4 regions of the Selenomonas sp. CM52 genome follow, and region 3 is predicted to be linked to each of the others. Evidence: riboswitches for the same ligand, from Rfam matches in the RefSeq annotation. Region 3 holds a riboswitch; each other region holds the start of a gene.
What was found. A riboswitch is a leader RNA that binds a small molecule or an ion and turns the genes downstream of it on or off. The one in region 3 is predicted to bind cobalamin.

Region 1 (5,883 bases), on a different contig from region 3:
CCGCGAGCACGCCCAGAACGAAGCCGATTGCGCCCGACAACGTCCACGCCGTCATCATCAAGAGAAGCGTAAGGCGAAACTTTTCTCCGATGACTTCGAGTACAGGGGCGCGATAGATGAACGATGTGCCGAAATCACCATGCAAAATATTCCCCGCCCAAAGCAGGAAGCGTTCGAGCGGCGGCTTGTCAAAGCCCCAATAAGAGGCAATGAGCGCATGCTGCTCCGCCGATGCCGCCTTATTGATAAAGTACGCGTCGATGGGATCGATGGGCGAATTGGCGAGCAGGATAAAACTGATGACGCTCACCGCAGCGAGGAGGAGCACAAGCCGAAACAGATTGCCCCCAAGAAAGCAGAAGATTCTCTTATCCATTTACTTCCTCCACTGCCATTCGTCAAGTGTTATAAGGATCCCCATGCCCTGTCCGCGCTCACCCGCACGCAGCTGACCGAGATCGAGCTGATTGTTGACGAAATACGGCATCTGAACCGTCGCAATCCAAAGATAGGGGATATCGACCTTCGGCCCTGTCATGCCATCCCACTGTGCCGCACGGAACTCGCGCAGCATCTCCTCATCGGTCGCAGCGGCAAGTGCCCGATCGATATGCACATCAACCGTCGGGTTGCGATACATGGCAGAGTTGTTGATGACATTCACCCCGACCTGCGAGGAATGGAAATAATTGTAGATCACTTGCGGCGTATAGTCGCCGCCCGCCCATACCGTCGGGATGTTGCGCGCTATCTTGCGGGCCTCCGACCATGGCGTCGACTTTGCGATGATGTTGATGCCGAGCTTCTTCGCATCCTGTGCAAGCGCCACCGCTGTATTGTAACGCTGCAGGTCATTGGAACGGCCATTGATGACGAATTCCGCCTTCTGCCCGTTCTTCTCGCGAATGCCGTCGCCGTCCGTATCCACCCAGCCCGCAGCCTCAAGAATCTTCACGGCTTCGTCCACGCGGTTGTCCGATTCCTGCAAATCGTTATTCGCCCAAGAAAGAGCTTCTGCAAAATTCATCGTCGGCTTTCCGAAACCGTCGAGCGCGTTCTCAATGATCGCCTTGCGGTCAATGCCGATATTGAGCGCCTGGCGGATGGCAGGATCGCTCGTCACATTGTTGCCGACCAGCATGCCGTTTTCGTCATGCTCCGGCTCCTGCGGCATATTGACGCAGAAGCTGTCGATGGTGTCCATCACTACCAATTTCATATTCGGCACGCTTGCCGCCGCAAATTCGGGCGGTGCAAAGACGAGATCGACCTGTCCGGACTGCGCTGCTGCAAGCACAGCATCATTGCCCAGATTCAGCGCCGTCACCTTTTTCAGCTTCGGCTTTTCTCCGTAATAATATTCGTTCGGCTCCATCACAAGCTGCTGTTCCTTTTGGAACGAGACGACCTTCCAGGGACCGCTGCCGACCGGCGCCGTCGCATACCCTTCTTTATAGGCGTGCTTCGGCACAATGCCGAGGGATGCCGCCGTTTCGAGGAAAACAGACCACGGGCGTGACAGCTTGAACTCCACCTGCGTCGGGGACAGGGCGCGCACCGACTCCATCGCGGTCAGATCCACGGCGCTGGCCGCCTTCTTCGCCGTTTCGTAGGTAAAGACGACATCCTCTGCCGTCAGCGGCTGACCGTCAGAGAATTTCGCATCATCCCGGATCGTAAAGGTATACTTCAGCCCATCCTCTGAACGTTCAACGTTTGTAGCCAGCTCCTTGATGAGCTGATTCTTTTCATCATGTCCCATCAATGCGCTGTGGAACGGATCCGGCCCCCAGAGACCCCATCCCATCGTCGGATCGAAACCCTCGCCTACCATATACTTGCCGACCGAGATCACGATTTCGCCCTTCTCTGCGCGCTCGTTTTTCGCCTGATCCGCGCCTCCGCAGCCGACGGTGAGCATCATCATCGCCGCCAGCAGAAACATACAAAGTTTCCTCACTGTCATGCCTCCTCGCATATAACACCCAATACTCACAGCATACCTTCCTCCAGACAATCCTATCATTCTGCGCCTTCCATCCACCTCCTTCCATCACTTTCGCCCAGACATATAAAAAGCCTCTTTGCTAAAGAGCAAAAAGGCGCACGAAACACGAGCCACGCCTTCCTGTCTCTCGCAGGAATAATAACAGCGCTTCGATCGGGCAGTTCTTCTGGCTCTGCATCCTCGTCTTCCTCGCCTTCCCAGTTTCCCAGTGACATCATGAGGTCGACTCTGCATTACAGCTGCGGAACAGCGCAGGTCTTTCACCTGCTTCTCTATTAAGCGCAGCGCGCACCCGATCGGCAAAATATGAAGTTGTTTTCGGATTCAGCTTACAATAAAACGAACAATGTGTCAATGGGCGTTGAGGAGCTGAAACGCCCATCGGTTACAGCTTTTTGCGTTCCCTCGCCTTCTGCAAGAGCAGCGCCGCCTCTTCAAATGCGTCGGGCAGGTACGCTTCCTCCCATTCGCGCCCGCGCTTCTCCCATGCCTTGATCGCCGTCCACTCCGTCAGAGACTTGCCCGCCGCATCCTTGACAGGCTCGCCAAACACATGCGGATGGCGGCGCACCATCTTTTCTGCAGCGGCTCTCGCTGCATCCTCCAACGTGAAAAGCCCCGCCTCTTCTGCAAGCTGTGCGTGAAAGATCACTTGCAGCAGGAGATCGCCAAGCTCTTCGCGCAAGTTGTCCGCCTTCCCCGTCTCCCTTAAGATGTTGATGCCGCAGAGTACCTCGACCGCCTCCTCTATGCAGCCTGGCTTGATGCTCTCATGCGTCTGCTTCCGATCCCATGGGCAGCCATGTTCGGAGCGCAGCGTGCGCACAATATCCTGCAATCGCTCAACGTATGTCATAAATCTTCCTCGCATTCAACAAAATCCGCTCCATAAGGAAAACCCCGCCGCAACATGCGTGCAGCGGGGCAACAACAATCTCTCAAAGCCAATCGGCAAGCTTCTCTACACCCACACGCTCGGCATGACGCGGCGAGGGCGCAGCATCCTCGGCAGGATAGCCGACGGGAAAAATCGCCACAAGCTCATAATCCGCCATCTCGGGGAAAAACTCCTTGAGTTTCGGCGCATCGAAATGCGCGACCCACGTCGTCCCAAGTCCCAAGTCTTCAATCGCCAGCATCATATGCGTCGCCGCAATGCTCGCATCCACATCGGCGAAGTTTTTCTTGTCAGAGGGACGTACCCAAGCATCATCCGCCTTGCTGCCCACAACAAAGGCGACGGGTGCGCCGAAGATGAAGGATGTCGTCTGTGAAACCTTCTCCATCGCCTCAGCGCTCTCAAGAAGCCAGATATGAAGCGGCTGATTGTTGTGGGCGGTCGGCGCGAGATTCCCCGCCTCCAAAATCTTTTGCAGCTTCTCCTCCTCCACGGGCTGCGCCGAAAGCTTGCGGCAAGAATAGCGCTTTTTCGCCAAATCAAGAAACGACATAAAGAACTCCTCCTCTACGAAAAATGCACATCCATACATCTTTGATATATTCTAGCATAACCTCCCAAGAGGTCAAGGCGCAGACCGATCGGCTAGTTTTCCCTCCGTCCTACGCCAACCTCTTGCATTTCATGCCACGATTTCGCCCTCGCGATAAAATCTGCGAGCACCTGCTCGGAGAGACGCGGTTCTTCCTTTTTTTGCTGCTCTGTTGGAACATCCTTGATTTTTTGATAAAGCGCCGCCTCGTGCGCAAAGCTTCCTTCGCGCTGCGCTTTCACCATCGCGAGGGACGTTTCCGCCGACTCCGCATATTGAGCAAAGAGCTGGAGCTGCGGCAGGCATTCGGCAAGAGTTTCCGGTGGAAGCTTCTCCTTCAACTGCTTGGCAGCACGCTTCAGGCGACGAAATTCCTTTGCGAGGGCTTCCGCTTCCTTTTCGGCCCTTTCCCCACGCTCCACCTTTTGCCAGAAAGCTTCCATCTGCTCTTTCAGCACAGGCGCATCGAGTGCGCCCGTATGTGCCCAATCCTTTTCCATGCGGCGCGAATGAAGCGCGAAAAGTTCCATCGCCCCTGCCAAGCCGCCGTATTGCTCACGGATGGCGGTATACCAAGCTCTTTCCGCATCATACGAGGCGGGCGAAGAGAGCCACTCTGCGCCCGTAGCCAAGGCGATGCGCGAAAGATAGGGTTTGTCCATCGGATTCATCAAGAACACGGGCGCACGCTCCGCCACAGTTTCATCCAATCCCTGTATGGGGCCGAGCGCGAGTTTGCCCGGCAAGTAATCCGTCACTGGATAGTTCCACCAGATGCCGAGCGTCCGCCCATAAAGGCGCTCAGCCTCCGTCATATCTTCGGCGCTTATGCCTTCGGGCACGACGCCTTCTCCTGTGAACAGAACGACGATATCGTCATCGAGCTGCGCGGCAAATTCGCGCGTGTAGGACTTCGCCACGCCAGCAGTCTCCATATCTTGCAGAAAATATTCCGTCGGCACGACAAACAGTGGCTTTTCCGTGAGGTGACGTGCTAAAAGCTCCTCATTCAGGCGATTCACGAAAAGAGCCTGCGCCCTGCCGTCCTTGTTCTCGATGTCGTCGAAGAATATGGCGAAACGCTCAACGCCCATCGCATGAACAGATTCCAGCTTTCGCAGCATGGCCTTTTCATCCGCCTCGCCTGCCCAACCCGAAAAGCGCTGGTCGAGTCCCGGCGATACAGCGAAAACCAACTCCACGCCCACAGTCCGCGCCTCGGCGGCAAGGCGCTTCAGCGCGAGCATCTCCTGCGGCGGATACGGCTCTCGCCACTTCTCGCGATGGTACGGATCGTCCTTCGGCGCGTAGACGTAGAGATTCATGCCGTGCTCGCCCAAGAAGTGCAGCATCATGCGCCGCTCGGCCTCCGTCCACGGTCTGCCGTAGAATCCTTCGACGATACCGCTCTCCGGCCTTCGCCCTTGTGCCGTCCGTGCATTTTCCCCCAGTGTCGAGGCGAATGCAGCGTTTTCCGAAAAAAGGGCGACGCTGCAGAAAAGCGCCGCCAAGAGCAATGTCAGGAAGATCTTCATTTCACTTCAAGAGCCGCCTTCACGAAATCACGAAACAGCGGATGCGGATGGTTCGGACGCGATTTCAGCTCGGGGTGGAACTGCGAGCCGACAAACCACGGATGGTTCTTGACCTCGACGATCTCGACGAGGCTGTCGTCGGGCAGTGTTCCCGCGACGGCAAGCCCCGCACGCTCAAGCTCGGCACGAAAATCGTTGTTGAACTCGTAGCGATGGCGATGGCGCTCGTTGATTTCTTCCTCCGCGTAAGCGGCAAGGCTCTTCGAGCCTTCCCGAAGCTTGCACGGGTAAGTCCCCAAGCGCATTGTACCTCCCTTGTCCTCGACGTCCTTCTGCGAGAGCATGAGGTCGATGACGGGATGCTTCGTCTCGTGATTGAATTCCGTCGAATGGGCGTCTGTCATGCCGCAGACGTGACGCGCAAACTCAATGACGGCGCACTGCATGCCGAGGCACAGTCCGAGGAACGGAATCGCATTCTCACGCGCGTACTGCACGGCGCGAATCTTGCCCTCGACGCCGCGGTCGCCAAAGCCACCCGGAACGAGTATTCCCTTGCACCCTGCAAAGACCTCGCTGAGCTCGACGTCCGCCGCCTCGATTGCCTCCGAATTGACCCAAGCGATCTTGACGTCCGTATCGTTCGCGATGCCCGCATGGTGCAGCGCCTCCGTCACCGACATGTAGGCGTCGGGCAGATCCACATACTTGCCGACAACGGCGACCTTGACCTTCTTCGCGGGATGCTTGATCTTGAAGACCATCTTCTCCCACTCTTCCATGTTCGCGGGGCTGTAATCCATGTGGAGCTTTTCGAGCACAATCTTGTCGAGGCCTTCCTTCGCCATCA
Region 2 (5,883 bases), on a different contig from region 3:
ACAACCGAACCGTATGAGAAAAGCGTCTCCTGCCAAAATGCGGGCAGAAGGCGCCATTCATCATGCAAGCATCAAAACGAGCAGGTAAGGCCGATTTGGTAAAAACGACCTGTGCCGGGATAATAGGAATTTCCTAACCAGCCAGAAGACAACTTGCGCGTATAGTATTCCTCATCCGTAAGATTGTTGATGCGGAAGTACGCTGTCAAGTTCTCCTTAATATCATAGCTGACATTGAAATCCCAAATGGCATAACTGTGATCAAGATAGACGGCCTCATCAAGCCCCGAGCCGATGCGTCCGAGGACGTTCGCCTTCCAAGGTCCCTTCACGTAGTGCAGACCGATGCGATAGCCGTTCGGCTGACTGTTGCCGTTCTCCCAGACATAGCCAACACCCGCACCATTATCCAATTCCGTGCGAATATAGGAATAGCCTAAATCATAACTCCATGCGTCATCAAGCCGCTGACGGAAAGACAGTTCTATGCCGCGCTTCTTTTCCTTGTTGATGTTCGAAGGAGTCCATCCAGAAGGACTGTTTGCCCAACGAATGGCATCATCAAGGCGACTTTCAAAATAGCTGACGCCCATGCTCGTCTTGTCATTGAACTTATGATTCACACCGAGCGTTGCCGTCCAACCCGTTTCCGGATCGAGGTTCGGATTGCCTTTCATCCATGGATCGTTCCAATAGAGATCATCCGCTGTCGGCGCCTTGAACACCCTGCCCCACGAAGCGTAGAACTGCGTCGCTTCATCGGGTCGATAATTCAGCGCTGCCTTCGGAGTCCAATGCGTACCGAACATGCTGTGATGGTCGATGCGCACGCCAGGCACGAACGACAGCTTGCCAAGTTTCATCGTGTCCTGCACGTAGAGCGCCTTGTTCGTAATCTTCTTATCCTTATAGTAACCGCTCCCTTCATTCGAAGAATTGCTACGATGCCACTCCGCACCGGCAATCAACGTGTTATTCTCGTCGAGCTTCCAACCATTCTGATAGTCAACCCCCCATAGAAGCGTGTTGAACTCCGTCCCATACGTCACCGTCTTGTAATTATTGAATACACGCAGGAATCCCGGCGCCGCCGTGCCTTCCTTGAATCGATAGGAAGCACTGACGTTGTTGAACACCTCCGTCATCTTGTTGCCGGAAAACGGCGGCACAACCGAGGCACCTCGACAATCATACTGCGCGGCATTGACGGAGCGATGCCCGTAATAGATATGCGCTGAGCTGCGATCGTCGATCTTGTCATCGAGGCGCAGGGAGAAACTGCGATTGCGATAATCGCTGCTATCCATCTTATAGCCTGTACCCTTGTAGTTGTAATCGAAGTTGCCTCCGTTCGTCATGGCACCCGTCACGAACCAGCTGTAGTTGCCATCCGTGCCCTGGTTTGTCAGCTCAAGGCTGTGCGTCTTCCACGAACCCGTGCTGAGGTCGACGGTCGTTTCATTCTTCACGCCCTTCTTCGTGATAATGTTGATGACGCCGCCCACAGCATCGCTGCCGTAGAGAGCCGAGCCGCCACCCTTGACAATCTCGATGCGCTGGATGTTCTTCATCGAAGGAATCATATTAAGATCTGCACTGGAACGACCAGAAGATGCGCCTTGATCATTGTTGACTCGCTCCCCGTCGACAAGGACGATCACGCGTTCATCTCCATTGAGACGAACGATCTCCTGCTGCTGCCCGCCCATGCGCGTGACAGTCACTCCGTTTACATGCTCAACAGCCTCGCCAACCGTTGCATAGTGATTCGCAGCGATTTCCTTCGCCGTGATGACTGTGACGTTGGCTGGAGTGTCCATGCGCTCTGTCGGGATGCGCTCCGCCGTCACGACGGTCGCGCCGAGGTCGTTCACTGCATTCTCTGTCGCTTCGTCAGCCGCATCGTTTTCTGCCGCGAACACCGGTGCGCAACAGAGACTCGACGCAAAAAAAGCCGCCAACACCTTCCTTGTCAAACCATCCTTGCCGTAGATTTTCTTGCTCTTCATGCTCATTTCTCCTCCTTGATGATTTTAATGAATCCTTATTCCACCGCCGAGAGATGCTCTTCGCGTCCTTGGGCGAAAGCGTCTCCGTATGCGCGATAGGCGATTTCCTGCACGCCAAGTACGAAGTCCTGCGAGCAGTTGTAGATATAGGCTTCCGTCGGTTCTTCGAGGCGATGCTCGCGGATGGCCTTGACCGTCTGCAGGGACGGATCGTCGAAGTATTCCTTGCGGAACTTGTCGACGTCGAATTTCCCATGGTCGTTGTACGTCGGCACGAAGAGGATGTCTGGATTGATCTCGACGAGCTGCTCCTTCGTCATGGCCTGGCCGTCGCGGATGCCGAGCGCCGACCTGCCGTTCTTCACGCCCGCATAGCGGCAGGCGTCGTCAAAGCTGGAGCCGATGCCGCCATAACCCGACATCAGGGAGATCAAGACGACTGTCTTGCGCTCGCTCTCGGGGATGGCGCTGACCTTCTTCTCTATGCCTTTAAGATGCTCGTCCATCATCGCGAGGAGCTTTTCCCCGCGTTCGGGCACGCCTGCCGCCTGCGCGAGAAGCGCGATCGTCTCCTTAATCTCAGCGAGATTCCTCGCGCCCTTGCAGACGACGACGGTAAGTCCCGCTTCACGAAGCGACGGTACAATGGCGAGGTCACCCCAGTCAGGCACGATGACGAGATCAGGCGAAAGCGCGACGAGCTCTTCGACCGTCGGATTGCCGACGCGCTTTTCCACCTTCTTCGCAAGATCCACAACATTCGAGCTTACAGGATCGTCAAGGAGGCTGTTTACCGCTGCCATATCTTCGGGCGGCACAAGACCAAGCATGACCTCGTCCGTGCTCATCGAAAGCGTGACAATGCGATGTGGTTTCGCAGGCACGGTGACGACCGTACCTTGGCTGTCCGTGACCGTATAGCTTCCTGCGCCGCCCTGCGCCGCCTCCGGCGCGATACGGCACGCCGTCAGCAGCAGGCAGACGACGACTAGGACTATGGCAAAGAAACTTTTCTTCAAACTTTTTCCTCCCTTTACCGCCTCCTGCGACAAAGCTTAGATAGCAGTGAAGTCCAACTTTCTGCGAGAAAAGCATCCATAAAAAAGAGCCTTTCCCCCTCGAAGAGAAAGGCTCCCTTATGCAGCAGCGCAAAGGCGCACGGATGCAAAGAAGAATCCCCTTCCCATCGCTCGCAGGTCAAACGGTGATCGTCAAGCAGGCAGTTCTCCTGGCTCGGTTCATCGCTCGGCTGCGCCTTCCCAGGGAAGTACCCCAGTGACATCCTTGCAGCTTCGCTCCCCTCACAGTGGCGGGACCGCTCCGGCATAACCGGATTTTCTCTTAGACCCTTGCGGGTACCTGCTCCACAGCGTGATTTTCTCCGCTGTAACTTATGAAATTATAACTAGACTTAATCCAGACCCTATGCTACCGCAAAACTCTCGGCTTGTCAATGCACTTTAAGAAGAACGACAAGGGGCTGCCAAAAGGCAGCCCCTTCCCTTCGTCTCCTATGAAAGCTATGCTCAGCCCAACGACTGCAGAAGCATCGCTGCGCTCGCTCCGCTCGCAGCACCATGAAGGCGCTTCCTTTTCGGGAATCTTCCCATGAAGATTGGAAGTGTGCTATAATATAGACGGTGCTACTACAACGGTGGCGGTCGATTCTTAGCCCTCCTTGGCGGTCAACGTCAGCCAATCATGCGGCGCGCTTTGCGCTTGCATTCTTGGGACGTTTTCGCATACGAGCCGTTTGCCAATCAGCCGCGCCCTTTGAGCTTGCTTCTTGGACGGCTCAGCAGGGCGTTGCTTATGACGATTAATGATTTGATTGCGTTGCTCTTGGTAACGCTTTTCATCCTCATCGTTCTGAAAGCATAAGAAAACCCGCCTAGTCTTTGCCGGAAGAGGCGGGCTTTCTTAACCCAAATTTCTCTAGCGGGGCTGACCGTTACCAGTAGCACCCTTTCCACGCTTATTATACGACGTAAAAGCAGATTCGTCAAATTCCACTGCAAAGGAGTCCTGCTCATGCCCGCTTCTCCCTTCACCTGCGTCGGCTTTCCTCCGAGCATCGACGCAAACTGCACGCATATCATTCTCGGCTCGATGCCGGGCGCGGCGTCGCTCAGGGCGCAGCAATACTACGCCTACCCGCAGAATCGCTTCTGGCGGCTCATGGCGTATCTGTTGGAGGGCGGTGAGCCGCCGCAGGACTATGCGGCGCGGCTCCAGATGCTGCTCCGCCACCATATCGCGCTTTGGGACTCCATCGCCTCGTGCGAGCGCGAAGGCAGCTTGGACTCAGCGATTCGCGCGGCAAAGCCCAACGACTTCACCGCACTCCTCGCGCATTATCCGCGCCTCTCCACCTTCTGCCTGAACGGCGGCAAATCGGCCGATACTTTCCGCCGTGCCAACAAGCCACTTCTAAAACGCGACGATCTCACCTTTCATGCACTGCCCTCGACGAGCGCCGCCAACGCGCGCTGGCGCTTCGACGATCTCGCAAAAGCATGGAAAAAGGCGCTCCCCCTCGAAGAGTAAGGGGAGCGCCTTTTCTTCTCGATGAGCAGGCGGCGCACAGCGTCCACAAAACGAATGTTGAATGTTGTGCGTACAGCTTACGCTTCGATATAAAGCGCCTGCACCATGATGTCGACCTCGCGCACGAAAAGTCCCGTCATGTATTCGACCTTCGTTCTCACGCGCTGCTGCGTCTCCTTGATGAGTGTCGGAATATGGCTGCCGTAGGTCAGCACGACGGAACAGGAAATCTCAAGGCCGCGATCCTCGTCGCCTTTCCAGACGTGGCGCACGCGCACAGAACCGACCTTCGAGATGTATTCCTTCTCATGCACGATGCGCACGACCATCTCGCGAATTGCCAGATCGTCGATGATGAGCTTGCCATAATAGCTGAACACCGGGCGCACGATGGACTTCTCGCCGAGTTTGCGGCGACGCGTGCGGTTGCGGCGGAAAAAGGACTGGATGGGATCGATGAGGAAGCCCGAAGCATGAGGCTTCAGCTCGATCGTCGGAACGGGTATGATGTGCTTGCCCTGCTTCAGTCGGCTGTCCCGCGCTTTTTGCATCTCACGCTGCGTCGCGATGTCTTCGATGTGGATGATCTGTTCGATCGTCGGCAGTTTCAGTATGCGCACGATCTTATAGACCATGTTCTCGGAAGTCCCAAGGATGAGGATGCGATGCGGCCTGCACTCAGCGATAGCAGAACGCACTTCTTCCGCATGTCCGGGCAGAACGAAAATGGCGCGGCGCACCGCCATGATTTTGCTCTTCTCCATCTTGGCGGAAGAACCGGCGACGATCTTGCCGTCCTTGATCAGGATGCCGTCATCAATGATGGCGTCCGCCTGATGCTGATGCGCCACGAGCAAGGCGCGGTGACTCTTGCCTGTGCCGCTCGGACCTACGAATGCTATGACGTCCATATCTTTCTCTCCTGCTTCTTTAAGAAACTAAAGCGAGGGAATTTTCCTGCGAAATCCTTGCAAAAAGGACAGTCGGTCTCTCTAAAGATTCATTCTCGGCTTATACAGCTTCTCCGCGAATGAATCCTCCACCGTGAAGATGCCAAGTTCCTGCGGATAGCGCGAAGCAAAGCCGTGGAAGTCCGAGCCGCCCGTCACGAGCAGATGGCGGCGCTCCGCCATACCGAGATAGCGCTGCGTATCGACCGTATCGTGCTGCGGATAAAACGCCTCAATGCCCTCGATGCCGAGGTCGAGCACATGCTCGACGAGCGCGTCGTCACCGACAAGCTTCGGATGAGCGAGGACGGGCGTACCGCCCGCATTCTTGATCAGCGCGACGATTTCTTCCGGCTCTAGGCGATAGTGTGAAACAT
Region 3 (5,883 bases):
TCGTTCTGAATCGTACCCGCCATGATCTTCTTGTCAACGCCCTGCTCGACGCCCGACTGGATGAAGAAGGCGAGAATCGGCAAAACGGCGCCGTTCATCGTCATGGAAACCGACATCTGGTCGAGCGGAATGCCCGAGAAGAGGATGTTCATGTCGAGCATTGAGCAAACCGAGACGCCCGCCTTGCCGACGTCACCGATGACGCGCGGATTGTCGGCGTCATAGCCGCGATGCGTCGGTAGATCGAAGGCGATGGAAAGACCCTTCTGACCGGCCGCAAGGTTTCTGCGGTAGAAGGCGTTCGATTCCTCCGCCGTCGAGAAACCTGCGTACTGACGCACCGTCCACGGACGGAAAACGTACATCGTCGAGTACGGTCCTCTGAGGCACGGCGGGATGCCGCTCGCAAACTCCAAGTGGTTCATATGATCGTATTCATCGTGATTGTAGAAAGGCTTGATGGGAATCTTCTCCATCGTGCTCTCCATCAGCGAGTCATAGCTCATGCCCGTCGAAGCTTCCAAGCGTTTGCGCCAATCCGCCTCTTTATGAGCAGGCGCACCCTCAAGGTTGATTTTCGTGAAATCAGGGTTCTGTGCCATCACTGAATCATTCCTTTCTTCTTCTGCAGCATCTGCAGTGTCTTGTAGCAGTTGGCACGCACGGAAATGAAGTCATCCACACCCGCTTCGCGATAAACTGGCTCCAAATCCTTCGGCGCAGCGCCCGCGAGGAAGATCGTAGCCGCAGGCAATGCTGTGCGCAGTTTCGGCGCAAGCTCGGGCACAATTTCCGGATACGTCGGATCTGTCGAGCAGATGACGACAGCATCGGCGCCCGACTCCTTGGCGGCGGCAGCCGCTTCGTCCGTCGTCTTGAAGCCGTCGTTCAACAGCACTTCAAAGGCTCCGACCTGCAGGAAGCTCGTCGAGAAATCGGCACGCGCCTTGTGCTGCGGAATGGGGCCCATATTCGCGAGGAAGATCTTCACGTTATCGCCGTCGTGGCTGTCCCTATACTCCTCGGTGATGCGGCGCAGAGCTTCATAGCGCTCGCTCCAGCGGTGCGCTCCAATTGCCGTGATCTTCTCGGCTGCCTCGCCCGTCTGCAAGGCCTCGCGAAGCTCCGCAATCGTCGCACCGGCCTTCGCCGCCTTGACAGCAGCCTCCGCCTTCTCGCCCTTGCCCGCACTCTTCAATGCCGTGAGGCACTCCTTTTTGAATGTCTCGTCCACATCGGCGAGATAGGCTTCGACATCCTTCTTGCGCTTTTCCATAAGTTCCGCCACATCCTCTGTGCGCGGATCGAGCAGTTTCTCCGTCATATTCGGATACATATTGTTGCCGACGATGCGATCTCTGCGCAGTTCGAGCTTCTTGAAGCGATCTTCAAGCGTCTTTGCGACTTCTTCCTGCACATAGCCGACTTCGAGAGCCTTGACGATACCGCCCTTGCCCTCGATCGTCTGGAATTCTGCCCAAATCTTTTCCTGAATTTCTTTCGTCAGCGTCTCGACTGCCCAAGAGCCGCCCGCTGGATCAATCGGCTGCATAAGGCCGAATTCTTCCTGCAGCATGATCTGCACATTGCGCGCGATGCGGCGCGAGAACTCATCACCCTTGCGAATCGGCTCATCGAACGGAGCGTTCTCAAAGGAGTCAAGTCCGCCGACGACACCGGAGAAGATCTCCGTCGTGTTGCGCAGCATGTTGACGTAAGGATCGTAAACCGTCTTGAAAAACAGTGCGGGACGTGCATGTACGTGGATGCGCTGCGCCTCTTCTCCGCCGCCGAACGCCTTGACGATCTGCGCCCAAATCGGGCGAACCGCACGAAGCTTCGCAATCTGCAGGAAGAAGTTCGCGCCCATCGAGAAGCCGAACATCATCTGCCCTGCCGCCTCGTCGACCGTAAGCCCGCGCTCCATGAGGGCACGCAAGTACGCGACGCCGACGGCGAGCGTCGAGGCGACTTCCTGCACATCGTTGGCGCCGCCGCGCGAAACGGCATCGCTGCGCACCATGATCGTCTTGAGATTCGGCGCATACTGCTTTGCCCAGAGAGCAGCCTCCGCCATCTCATCATAGAGCTGTGGCAGCGAAGCGTAATTCTCGCCGCGCTGAATCAACTCGCCCAAGGGGTCTGCTCCCACGAAGCCGCCGAGCTTTGCGAGGTCACCGCCGTCAGACTTGACGGACGCAGCGACGAGAGACAGCATCGGCAGGGACGAAGCGCCCGCATAGATGTAGAGCGGATGCTGGTCGAGCTTCAAGCCGTTGAGCGTCGTGTGCATATCCTCAACCGTTGTGATATTGCAGCCTTCATCGCCGATTTTTTCAGCATCCTTGGCATCCTTGTTGAGGAGCGTTGCCGAATCGAGGCGGATGTTGTAGATCGTCGAACCCTTGTCCACTTCGCGGTGCAAGAGTTCGTTGTTCTCCTCGGGCAGCGTCTCGTCGCACGACTGCGCGATGCCCCAAGGCTGTTCGATATAGCCGTTCGGACGCACACCGCGCAGGAAGTTGTCCATGCCGGGAAAGTCCGTCCTCGGCAGGATCTCGTCCGTCATCTTGTGGGTGTACATCGGCTCGAATGTGATGCCCTCGTACGTTTTCGTGAACATCTTTTTCTCGAAGGGCGCCCCCTTCAAGAGTGCGACGCATGCCTCTTTCCACTCGTCATACGTCGGCGGTTCGAATTCGTCGAGCGGCACATCGGGGAAACTCGTTTGCTGTTCGGCCTTCTTCAAGATGGCCTGCAGGTCAAGATTCTCGTCCTGACCCTTTGTCTCATTGCTCATATTTCCACAGCCTCCCTTGAAATAATACGGAATACAACAAAAAGCCGCCCTGCAGTCGAGGGCGGCTTCATCATTTTCGTGAACAGGCTTGCAGGAAATCTCTTCTGCACATCATGTCCGTGCAAAGTGCATTTTCCAATAAAAAATCCGGTGCAAATCTGCGCCGGAGAGCCTGCCGTGAAACGACAAAATCCCCTACCCATCGCTCGCAGGTACCAGCGCAAATCGCGCTGACGGTGATGTCAAAACAGGCAGTTCTCCTGGCTCAGATTCATCGTCCGATCATGCCTTCCCAAAGATTTCTCCAGTGGCCTTTTATGAAGGACTCCTCTTACAGTGGCGGGACCGCTCCGGCTTCTACCGAATTCCCTATTAAGTCTTGCGACACCTGTCTCCAACAATATGTTGTTTTCATCTTTATATTAACTCTGTTTATTGGGGATTGTCAATACTCCCGAAGTCTTTTACAATAAAAATATGGTTTGATTCTGCATAGATTTTCTACGATTTTCTACGATTCTTCAAAATTGCACAAGGAGACACAGCATGATCAAAGTTCATGGATCCGTCATCATCGAGCAGGGCGTGACCTTCGCCATCGTCGTCGTCAAGCCCCACGTCACGCAGTACACGGCTCGCGCCGTATCGTTCCGCAATGAGATCGCCCCCTTCTTCCGCAACATGCCCATCGTACTGATGTCGCAGGACAAGGACGGCAATCCGCGCTACTATGGCAGAAAGGACATCGTCGATTTTCTAAAGACGATCAAGGTCGAGCAGATTCCCTGGAAGACGTACCATATTTATTAAGAAACGCAATTGCCGCCAAAAAGCGCCCGCAAAGGCGCTTTTTGGCGGCAATCCATCAGATCATATTCTTGATATAGGCGTCATAAAGCGCCTTGAGTTCCTCGATCTTGTCATACATCTCCACCTGCAGACCCGACGCCACGGCGTAATCGCCTTCGTGCAAGGCCTTGGTGAGAAGCGTGAACAGAGATTTTTCGTCGATGCTGTCCTTCGCGAGATACGAGCGAATGCCGTTGATCTTGTTCCAGTTGTAGGAATCCTGATCCGTCACGAAGGTCGCCTGCACTTCCTTTGCCTTGCGCACGATGTCGCGGTTCTCAGGAATGATGCGGCTGATGAGTTCCGTCTTCCAGCGCAGGAGAGCGCCCGCCTTGAACGCCTCGATGATCTGCGGACGCAGAGCGCCGCCCACCGTGATGGCGGCGACCTTCTCGGGATGATTCTCAAACCCCTGCATATTTTCCCAAACCGTCGCCGGTGGTGCGCCGAAGAGGCGATTTCTTTCCTTTTCGGTGTAATCCTCGAAGACGTCGACCTCGCTACGATAAGCTCGATCCTTTTCAAGATAAAAGCCTTCCTTCCCCGCTTCCTTGGAAAGTTCTGCCAGAAGTTCCTCCGTCGTATGGTGAATCGAGGTCTTCACACCGTCAAGCACTGCAGAATAGACCGCAGCCAAAACAAGGTATATATTGGAATACGGATTGCAGGCGCGCAGTTCGAAGCGCGTCGCATAGGGATTCGCCAAATCGCGAATCAATCCTGCAAGTATCGTGCGGTTGCGCGACGGAATTTCCGGCGTATAGCCGAGCGAAGTGACGATGCAGACGGGCGCTTCAAAGCCGGGCTTCAAGCGGTTGAGCGAATCGTTCGTCGCCGACACGAAGGGATTGATGACCTCATAATTCTTCAAAAGCCCCATGATCGCGCCATAACCGACGGCACTCAGGTAGTCCTTCGTCATATCCTGCGGCGTGAAGAGATTGTGCACCTTGCCGTCTTCCATGACGGCGGCGATGCAGAAATGCGTATGCTCGCCGTTGCCCGCAAGGCCGATCATCGGCTTCGCCTTGAAATTCACCTCAAGGCCGTTCTCACGGAAGACCTCGCGCACCATCGTGCGCACGATCAATTCATTGTCCGCCGCCTGCAGGGCGTCAGAAAAGCGCCAGTCGATCTCGATCTGCTCGCACACATGCGTCATCTTGCCCGACTCGTCAATCTGCGCCTTGAGACCGCCGACCTCCTTGTGCCCCATCTCAACCTGCAGTCCGTAGCGATCGAGCAGCATGACCGCCTGCTCCAACGCCGTGCGCACAGCGCCGTGCGTACGCTGCCAATACTGCTCCTGCATGACCTGAGAAGCCGAAAGTTCCTCCACATTCGTCTCTTCGAGAGGCGTCTTGACCCAGAACTCCAACTCGGTAGCCGAAGTGAACTGGAAATCGACAATCTTCGAGCCGTCGATATGCTCAAGGCCCGAAACGTGCGGATGCTCCTTGAACATCTGCAAGAGTTCCTTTTTCAAGTAGACCAGGGTATCCTTCAAGATGGCACGCGAATCGACGCGCTTGCCGTCATGAATGAGGAAGGACGGAATGCGCAGCGTGCCGATGGGCTTGCCCGTTTCCTCATCGAAATGCTCAAGATTGTAATCAATGAACCAGTTCGCTTCCGGATCGATCGGCATGTCGACCTTCGCGTTGTTCAAGATGGCAATGCCCGTCAGCACGACCGAAGAACCGTCCGTCTGCACCGCCGTACCATTGTAGAAATCATCCATATCCTTGAGGAAGATGCGCATCGGTATCTTTTCATCGGTATCATTGCCTGCGAGATCGATGCCGACGAGAGAAACAAACTTTATCTCCGGATGCGCCTCCAAGAGACGAACGATTTCTTTCTTCGAGGAATTTGCTGGAATCACATACAACAAGTCTTCCATTTCAACCATCCTTTTCCTTTCGTGGGCAGACATTTCATTCGCTGCAACGACAGCGGCACAAAAAAAACCGCACAGCAAAGCTTTCCCGTACATGCGCGGAAAACAAAGCTATACGGCAACGCTGCCAACATACTTATCCATGCAACTATCATAGCACCTCCTTCTCCTTCTGTCCAGCAAAATTCTGCCAAAAGCAGGAACTTTTTCCGCTGGCGTGGTATAATCGCTGAAAGACACCTCTCAAGGAAAGGCAGCATCCGCATGGCAAAAAAAGTTTTGCAAACCAGTCGATTCAAAATCTTCGGCATCGTGCAGGGCGTCGGATTTCGCC
Region 4 (5,883 bases), on a different contig from region 3:
ACGAACATGGAAGCGATCGGCGGCTCGGCGCTGACGGACGACGGCATCGCCGTGCCTGAGGGCGACGTTTCGCGCACGTCTGTTCCCGTGACCTACGTGCCCGCACGGAATCTGATCTTCTTGAGCTATGCGCTCGGCTATGCCGAAACCATCGGCGCGTGCTCCGTCTACATCGGCGTCAACAGCGTCGACTATTCGGGCTATCCCGACTGCCGTCCCGAATTTATCCGGCATTTTCAGGCCGTTGCGGACTACTCGACGGAAGCGGCCTCCGAAGGAAAGCGCATCGAGATCGTCACGCCCCTGCAGAATCTGTCCAAAGCCGACATCGTGCGCTTGGCGACGCGTCTTGCCGTGCCGTTGGAGCTTACGCACAGCTGTTACAACGGCGGTGAAAAGGCGTGCGGCGTCTGCGACAGCTGCAAACTGCGTCTGCAGGGCTTCGCGGCTGCCGGCATAAAAGACCCGATCGAGTATGAAAGACGCTGAAGAAACGATGATGAAGGACATACAGAAAAGCGCGGATATGCGCGGCATCGACATACAGCATGTCGGCATCAAGGACGCCCATCTGCCGTTTCGCATCAAGACGAAGGCGGGCGATTTCCAGCAGGTCACAGCGCGCATCCTCTTTACGGTTTCCCTGCCCAAGGAGTACAAGGGCACGCACATGAGCCGCTTCTTGGAAATCTTGCAGCAGTGGTGCGACAAGCCCGTAGCGGAAGAAGAGATGGAAGCCATGCTGCAGGACGCGCTTCATCGTCTTGAAGCAGAAACGGCGAAGCTGCGCCTTTCCTTCAAGTATTTCATCGAGAAGGAAGCGCCGGCAAGCGGCAAGAAATCCGTGCTCGACCTTGATTGCTTCTTCGAGGGCGAAAAGCGTGCGGGCGAGGCGATGTCGTTCCGTCTTGGCGTCACCGTGCCTGCGACATCCCTCTGCCCGTGCAGCAAGGCGATCTCGCGCTACGGTGCGCACAATCAGAGGAGTCTTCTGCAAGCAGTCGTCGAGTTCAAGCCGCCCGCGCCGTGCATCTTCATCGAGGATCTCGCCGCGCTCATGGAAGAGCAGGCGTCGTGCCCGATCTATCCGCTGCTGAAGCGTGAAGATGAGAAGTATGTGACGGAAAAAGCATACGAGCAGCCAAAGTTTGTCGAGGACATCCTGCGCGACCTCGTGCTCGCCCTGCGTCCTTTGCCCGGACTCTTTTGGTTCTCGCTTTCCTGCGAGAATTTTGAGTCGATTCACAATCACAGCGCCTATGCGAGTCACGAAGAATATGTGAATTGCGAGGCGCGGACAGCCGGCAAAGAGCAATGATCTGAGAAACTGCGTCAGGCCGCTCTGAGGAGGTGTCAAATGAAGGTGTTCTGCAAGCGTTTCATCGTACCGCTGCTGCTCGTTTTCTTCATCTCGGGCGCCGTCATCTATTCGACGGTCGACATTCATACGTTGAAAAATCTCACGGCGTTCCAGCCGTGGTCCATCGCCCTTGCGCTCCTATGCGTGAGCCTTGGTCTGACGCTTGACGGCACGCGCCTCATGCACCTCGTGAAGATCTCGGGCGAGCACATCACGCTGGGACAGGCGGTGCAGGTGGTCTTCGGCAACTACTTTCTCGCGCTCCTGACGCCGGGGGCAACGGGCGGCGCTGTGGCGCAGCTCATGTTCCTGCGTCATGCAGGCGTACCGGCGGGCAAGGCGACGGTGCTCGTCATCGTGCGAACCCTCGTGTCCATCCTCTTCCTTATATGCTGCATGCCGTTCATTTTCCTGCACGACGCAGGCATCTTGCCTGGCGTGGACAATCATACGCTGATGCTCATCTCTGTCATCGCCTTCGTCGTCATCGCACTCATCGTGCTTGCCTTTCGCGCGAATGCGTTCGACTACATCGTCCTGCGCCTGACGAAGCGACTGAGCACGAAGCGCAGCAAAAAGCTGCTCTCTTTCTATCGTGATCTTAAGATGGGCGTGCATCTCCTCGCTTCCTCGCCCAAGAGCATGCTTCGCATCTTTTTTGAATCAGGCTTCAGTCTCATGTTCATCTATGCCATCGTTCCGTGTCTTCTTTTGGGACTCGGTGTGACAGATGCCGATTGGTACACGGTCATGGGGCGCATGATTTTCCTCAACATGCTGCTCTACTTCACGCCGACGCCCGGCGGCTCTGGCATCGCGGAGGGCGGCTTCGTCTTGCTCTTTGCCGATTCCGTACCGGCAGGCACCGTCGGCATCCTCGCCGTTTGCTGGCGGCTCATCGCCGAGTACATCCCGTTCTTCATCGGCCTTTACTACACCCTCAAGGTGTTTGGCAGAGATTTTATGCATCGACAGATGGAGCAGCAGGAGGATGGCTGAGCGTGCAGGTATATCGCAGGGAGAAATAATGTTTCTTAAAGAAAATTTTTTCGTGCGCTTGCCATGATAGGAACTTTGCTATATAATTACCGATAGTAATTGTTTTCTCAAAAATTCATACAGACGTCATAAGTGTCGCCGATGTATATCGGCGAGCGATGAGAGGAAAATGGGTGAAAGACCCATGCTGTCCCGCAGCTGTAATCGGGGAATTTGTTTCCATGGGAAACGCTGAAATCACTGTTTCTGATGAAAGTGCTGAATGCATCGGCACTTCCTGACATGTCACTGGGGAAAACCCGGGAAGACGGAAACAAACGATGATCCGAGAGCCAGAAAGCCTGCTTATGATAAGATTCATTGCTTGACTTACGAGAGATGGGGAGATGGATGCCAAGGTGTGTTCCGACGGGGGAATATGTCCTTGGTGTTTTGCGCTTGCAGGAAAAATCCGCATGTCTTGTCTTGGTTGACGGACATGCGTTTTTTTATGGAAATGCCGGATAGATGGGCGTTTCCTTATAGAGACCGATTCTGAGGATTCGGTCGCAAATGTCTTTTTTATATGATTTTTAAGGAGATGAGGTATTGCATTGAAAGGAAAAGAATTGATACGCCGCCTGTGTCAGATGCTCATCACGCTCTTTGGCGTGAGCTTCCTGACATTCAGCCTGACGTATCTCTCGCCGGGCGATCCTGCGGAAACGCTCTTGGAGGTCGGCGATTCCGTCGTGTCACAGGAAACGATCGATGCGACGCGCAAGGAGCTGGGACTCGATCAGCCGTTTCTCGTGCAGTATGGGAGATGGCTGGGCGGCGTGCTGCAAGGCGACATGGGACGCTCATATTCGGCGAAGATCCCCGTGTTCGACAAGCTCATGCAGTGCCTGCCGGGCACGCTGGCGCTCGCCGTAGCTGCGACTGCTATGACGGTCTTGATCTCCCTGCCATTGGGCATCGTCGCAGCTCTTTACCGCAACCGCTGGATTGACTATGTGATCCGCGTGCTGTCCTTCTTCGGCGTCTCAATGCCGGGCTTTTGGATCGGACTCGTGCTGCTCTATATCTTCGGATTGAAGCTGCATCTCTTCCCGATTGCGGGCGGTGACATCACGGCGCGAGGCATCGTGCTTCCTGCGTTCACGCTCGCCGTCGTCATGTCGGCGAAGTATACGCGGCAGGTGCGCACGGCTGTCCTCGAAGAGCTTGGACAGGACTACGTCATCGGCGCGAAGGCGCGTGGTCTTTCCATGCAGCGCATCCTTTGGCGTCATGTGCTGCCGAACGCCTGCCTGCCGCTCGTGACGCTCCTGGGGCTTGCCATCGGCTGGCTCTTGGGAGGCGTCGCCGTCATCGAGATGGTATTCTCGTGGCCGGGACTCGGCAAGATGGCCGTTCATGCGATCGAGATGCGCGACTATCCGCTGGTGCAGGGGTTCGTGCTGTGGATTGCCATACTCTACATGCTTATCAACCTCCTCGTCGATATTTCTTACGCGAAGCTTGATCCGCGCTTGAAGAGGGGGGGACGCTGATGGCGAAGGACAGAAAACTTTTCTATCTTTATTCAGTCTTGGTCGTTCTGCTCATTTTGGCAGCGGTCGTCGCGCCGTATCTGGCGCCTTACGACCCGTACACGTCCTCGATGCAGACGTCGCTTCTGCCGCCGTCGTCGGAGCATCTCTTCGGCACGGACAAGCTCGGCAGGGATTCCTTCACGCGCATCCTCTACGGCATGAGGATTTCCATCGCCATGGCGCTCGGCATCGTCTTCATCATGTCCGTCGTCGGCACGCTCATCGGCATCATCGCCGGCTTTACGGGCGGCAAGGTCGACACCTTGCTCATGCGCTTCACGGACATGGTGCTGGCTTTCCCGGGAATCGTGCTTGCTATCGCCATCGCCGGCATGCTCGGCGGCAGCATCGCGAACACGATTCTGGCGCTTTCCGCCGTCGGTTGGACGAGGTACGCGCGACTGGCGCGCAGCCTGACGCTCAAGCTGGCGCAGCAGGACTTCCTCTCTGCCGCCGTCACGAACGGCACGCGCACTTCGATGATCATTTGGCGTCACATCGCGCCGAATCTTCTGCCGACGATCATCTTGACGGCAGCGACGGACATCGGCGCCATGATGATGGAGATTGCCGGCCTGTCGTTTCTCGGCTTCGGCGCACAGCCGCCGACGCCCGAGTGGGGACTCATGCTCAACGAGGGGCGGCAGTTCATCCAGACAGCGCCTTGGCTCATGGTCTATCCGGGCGTCGCCATCCTCGTCGTCGTCGCCGTCTTCAATCTTTGGGGCGACAGTCTGCGCGATGTCATGGATCCCAAAAAGGCAAATTAAGAAAGGGGTATTTTTGTGAACAAAATGAAACGATGGCTTTTCCTTGTATTCACCTTGGTATTCTCCGCCGCAATCTTTGCGGGCTGCGGTTCAGACAAGGCGGATAACTCGACGCTTAAGGTTGGCGTGACGAATTTCGCCGACAGCCTGGAGCCGACGGAGAACTATTTTGGCTGGGTCGTCATGCGCTACGGCATGGGCGAGGCCTTGGCAAAGTTCGACGAGAAGATGAACGTGCAGCCGTGGCTGGCGGAGAGCTGGAAGATCAGCGACGACCACCTGACGTGGACGTTCAAGATTCGCGACGGCGTGAAATTCTCGAACGGCAAGGATCTGACGGCGGAAGCGGTCAAGGCGTCCATCGAGCGCGCTTTCGCGAAGAACAAGCGCGCGGAAACGTTCTTCAAGTACAAGGAAATGAAAGCGGAAGGGCAGAACCTCATCATCACGACGGAGAAGCCTGAGCCGAACATGCCGGGCTTCCTCGCTGACCCGCTCTTCCTCATCGTTGATACGACGGCGGAAGGTGAGCGCGACTTTGCGAAGCAGGGTCCGATCTGCACGGGTCCTTATGTCTGCGAATCCTTCACCAAGGAAAAGGCGGTCATGAAGAAGAATCCGCACTACTGGGACGGCGAAGTGCCGTATGAGAAGGTCGAGATTCCCTCGATTGACGATCCGAACACGCGAGCTATGGCTCTCCAGTCGGGCGAAGTCGATATGGCTGTGAACATCGGCGCGGGCGACATCGGTCTTTTCAGCGACACATCGAAATTCCACGTCGACCGCATCGCCTCGCTGCGCGTGGTGCTTGCACGCATCAACCAGAAGGGCGTATTGGGCGATCCGAAGGTTCGTGCAGCCTTCATCAGCATGTGTGACCGCAAGTCTTACAACGAGATCATCCTGAAGGGCACGTTCATCGAGGGCAAGGCACCGATTCCTCCTTCCATGGACTACGGCTTCGATCAGCTCACCGACCCGAACCACTACGATGTGGAGCGCGCCAAGAAGCTGCTCGACGAAGCTGGTTGGAAGGACACGGACGGCGACGGCATCCGTGACAAGGACGGCAAGCCGCTGAGCGTCGATTTCGTCATTTACAACAGCCGCGCCGAGCTGCCCATCTATGCTGAGGCCGTGCAGGCGGACGCCAAGAAGGTCGGCATCGACGTCA

Region 1: linked by a shared signal. The riboswitch ahead of HMPREF1153_RS04330 (ABC transporter substrate-binding protein) and the one ahead of HMPREF1153_RS06745 (methylmalonyl-CoA mutase family protein) in region 3 are both predicted to bind cobalamin.
Region 2: linked by a shared signal. The riboswitch ahead of HMPREF1153_RS07975 (ABC transporter substrate-binding protein) and the one ahead of HMPREF1153_RS06745 (methylmalonyl-CoA mutase family protein) in region 3 are both predicted to bind cobalamin.
Region 4: linked by a shared signal. The riboswitch ahead of nikB (nickel ABC transporter permease) and the one ahead of HMPREF1153_RS06745 (methylmalonyl-CoA mutase family protein) in region 3 are both predicted to bind cobalamin.

Annotation. Positions count from the first base shown of each region.
Region 1 covers NZ_ALNM01000019.1:97,439-103,321, reverse strand. Annotated here, with positions in the region: gene HMPREF1153_RS04335 (ABC transporter permease) at 1-376, opposite strand, end outside; gene HMPREF1153_RS04330 (ABC transporter substrate-binding protein) at 377-1,966, opposite strand; cobalamin riboswitch at 2,147-2,319, opposite strand; gene HMPREF1153_RS04325 (MazG nucleotide pyrophosphohydrolase domain-containing protein) at 2,394-2,864, opposite strand; gene HMPREF1153_RS04320 (nitroreductase family protein) at 2,947-3,459, opposite strand; gene HMPREF1153_RS04315 (protein O-GlcNAcase) at 3,552-5,033, opposite strand; gene HMPREF1153_RS04310 (CTP synthase) at 5,030-5,883, opposite strand, start outside.
Region 2 covers NZ_ALNM01000030.1:83,607-89,489, reverse strand. Annotated here, with positions in the region: gene HMPREF1153_RS07980 (TonB-dependent receptor plug domain-containing protein) at 72-2,009, opposite strand; gene HMPREF1153_RS07975 (ABC transporter substrate-binding protein) at 2,045-3,028, opposite strand; cobalamin riboswitch at 3,210-3,387, opposite strand; gene HMPREF1153_RS07960 (DNA-deoxyinosine glycosylase) at 4,041-4,556, shown strand; gene HMPREF1153_RS07955 (Asp23/Gls24 family envelope stress response protein) at 4,634-5,467, opposite strand; gene HMPREF1153_RS07950 (PHP domain-containing protein) at 5,549-5,883, opposite strand, start outside.
Region 3 covers NZ_ALNM01000028.1:17,762-23,644, forward strand. Annotated here, with positions in the region: gene scpA (methylmalonyl-CoA mutase) at 1-602, opposite strand, end outside; gene HMPREF1153_RS06745 (methylmalonyl-CoA mutase family protein) at 602-2,800, opposite strand; cobalamin riboswitch at 3,033-3,207, opposite strand; gene HMPREF1153_RS06750 (hypothetical protein) at 3,347-3,610, shown strand; gene HMPREF1153_RS06755 (glutamine synthetase) at 3,666-5,552, opposite strand; gene hypF (carbamoyltransferase HypF) at 5,814-5,883, shown strand, end outside.
Region 4 covers NZ_ALNM01000010.1:52,249-58,131, forward strand. Annotated here, with positions in the region: gene queC (7-cyano-7-deazaguanine synthase QueC) at 1-489, shown strand, start outside; gene folE2 (GTP cyclohydrolase FolE2) at 500-1,318, shown strand; gene HMPREF1153_RS01765 (lysylphosphatidylglycerol synthase transmembrane domain-containing protein) at 1,358-2,359, shown strand; cobalamin riboswitch at 2,473-2,723, shown strand; gene nikB (nickel ABC transporter permease) at 2,953-3,894, shown strand; gene nikC (nickel transporter permease) at 3,894-4,706, shown strand; gene HMPREF1153_RS01780 (ABC transporter substrate-binding protein) at 4,731-5,883, shown strand, end outside.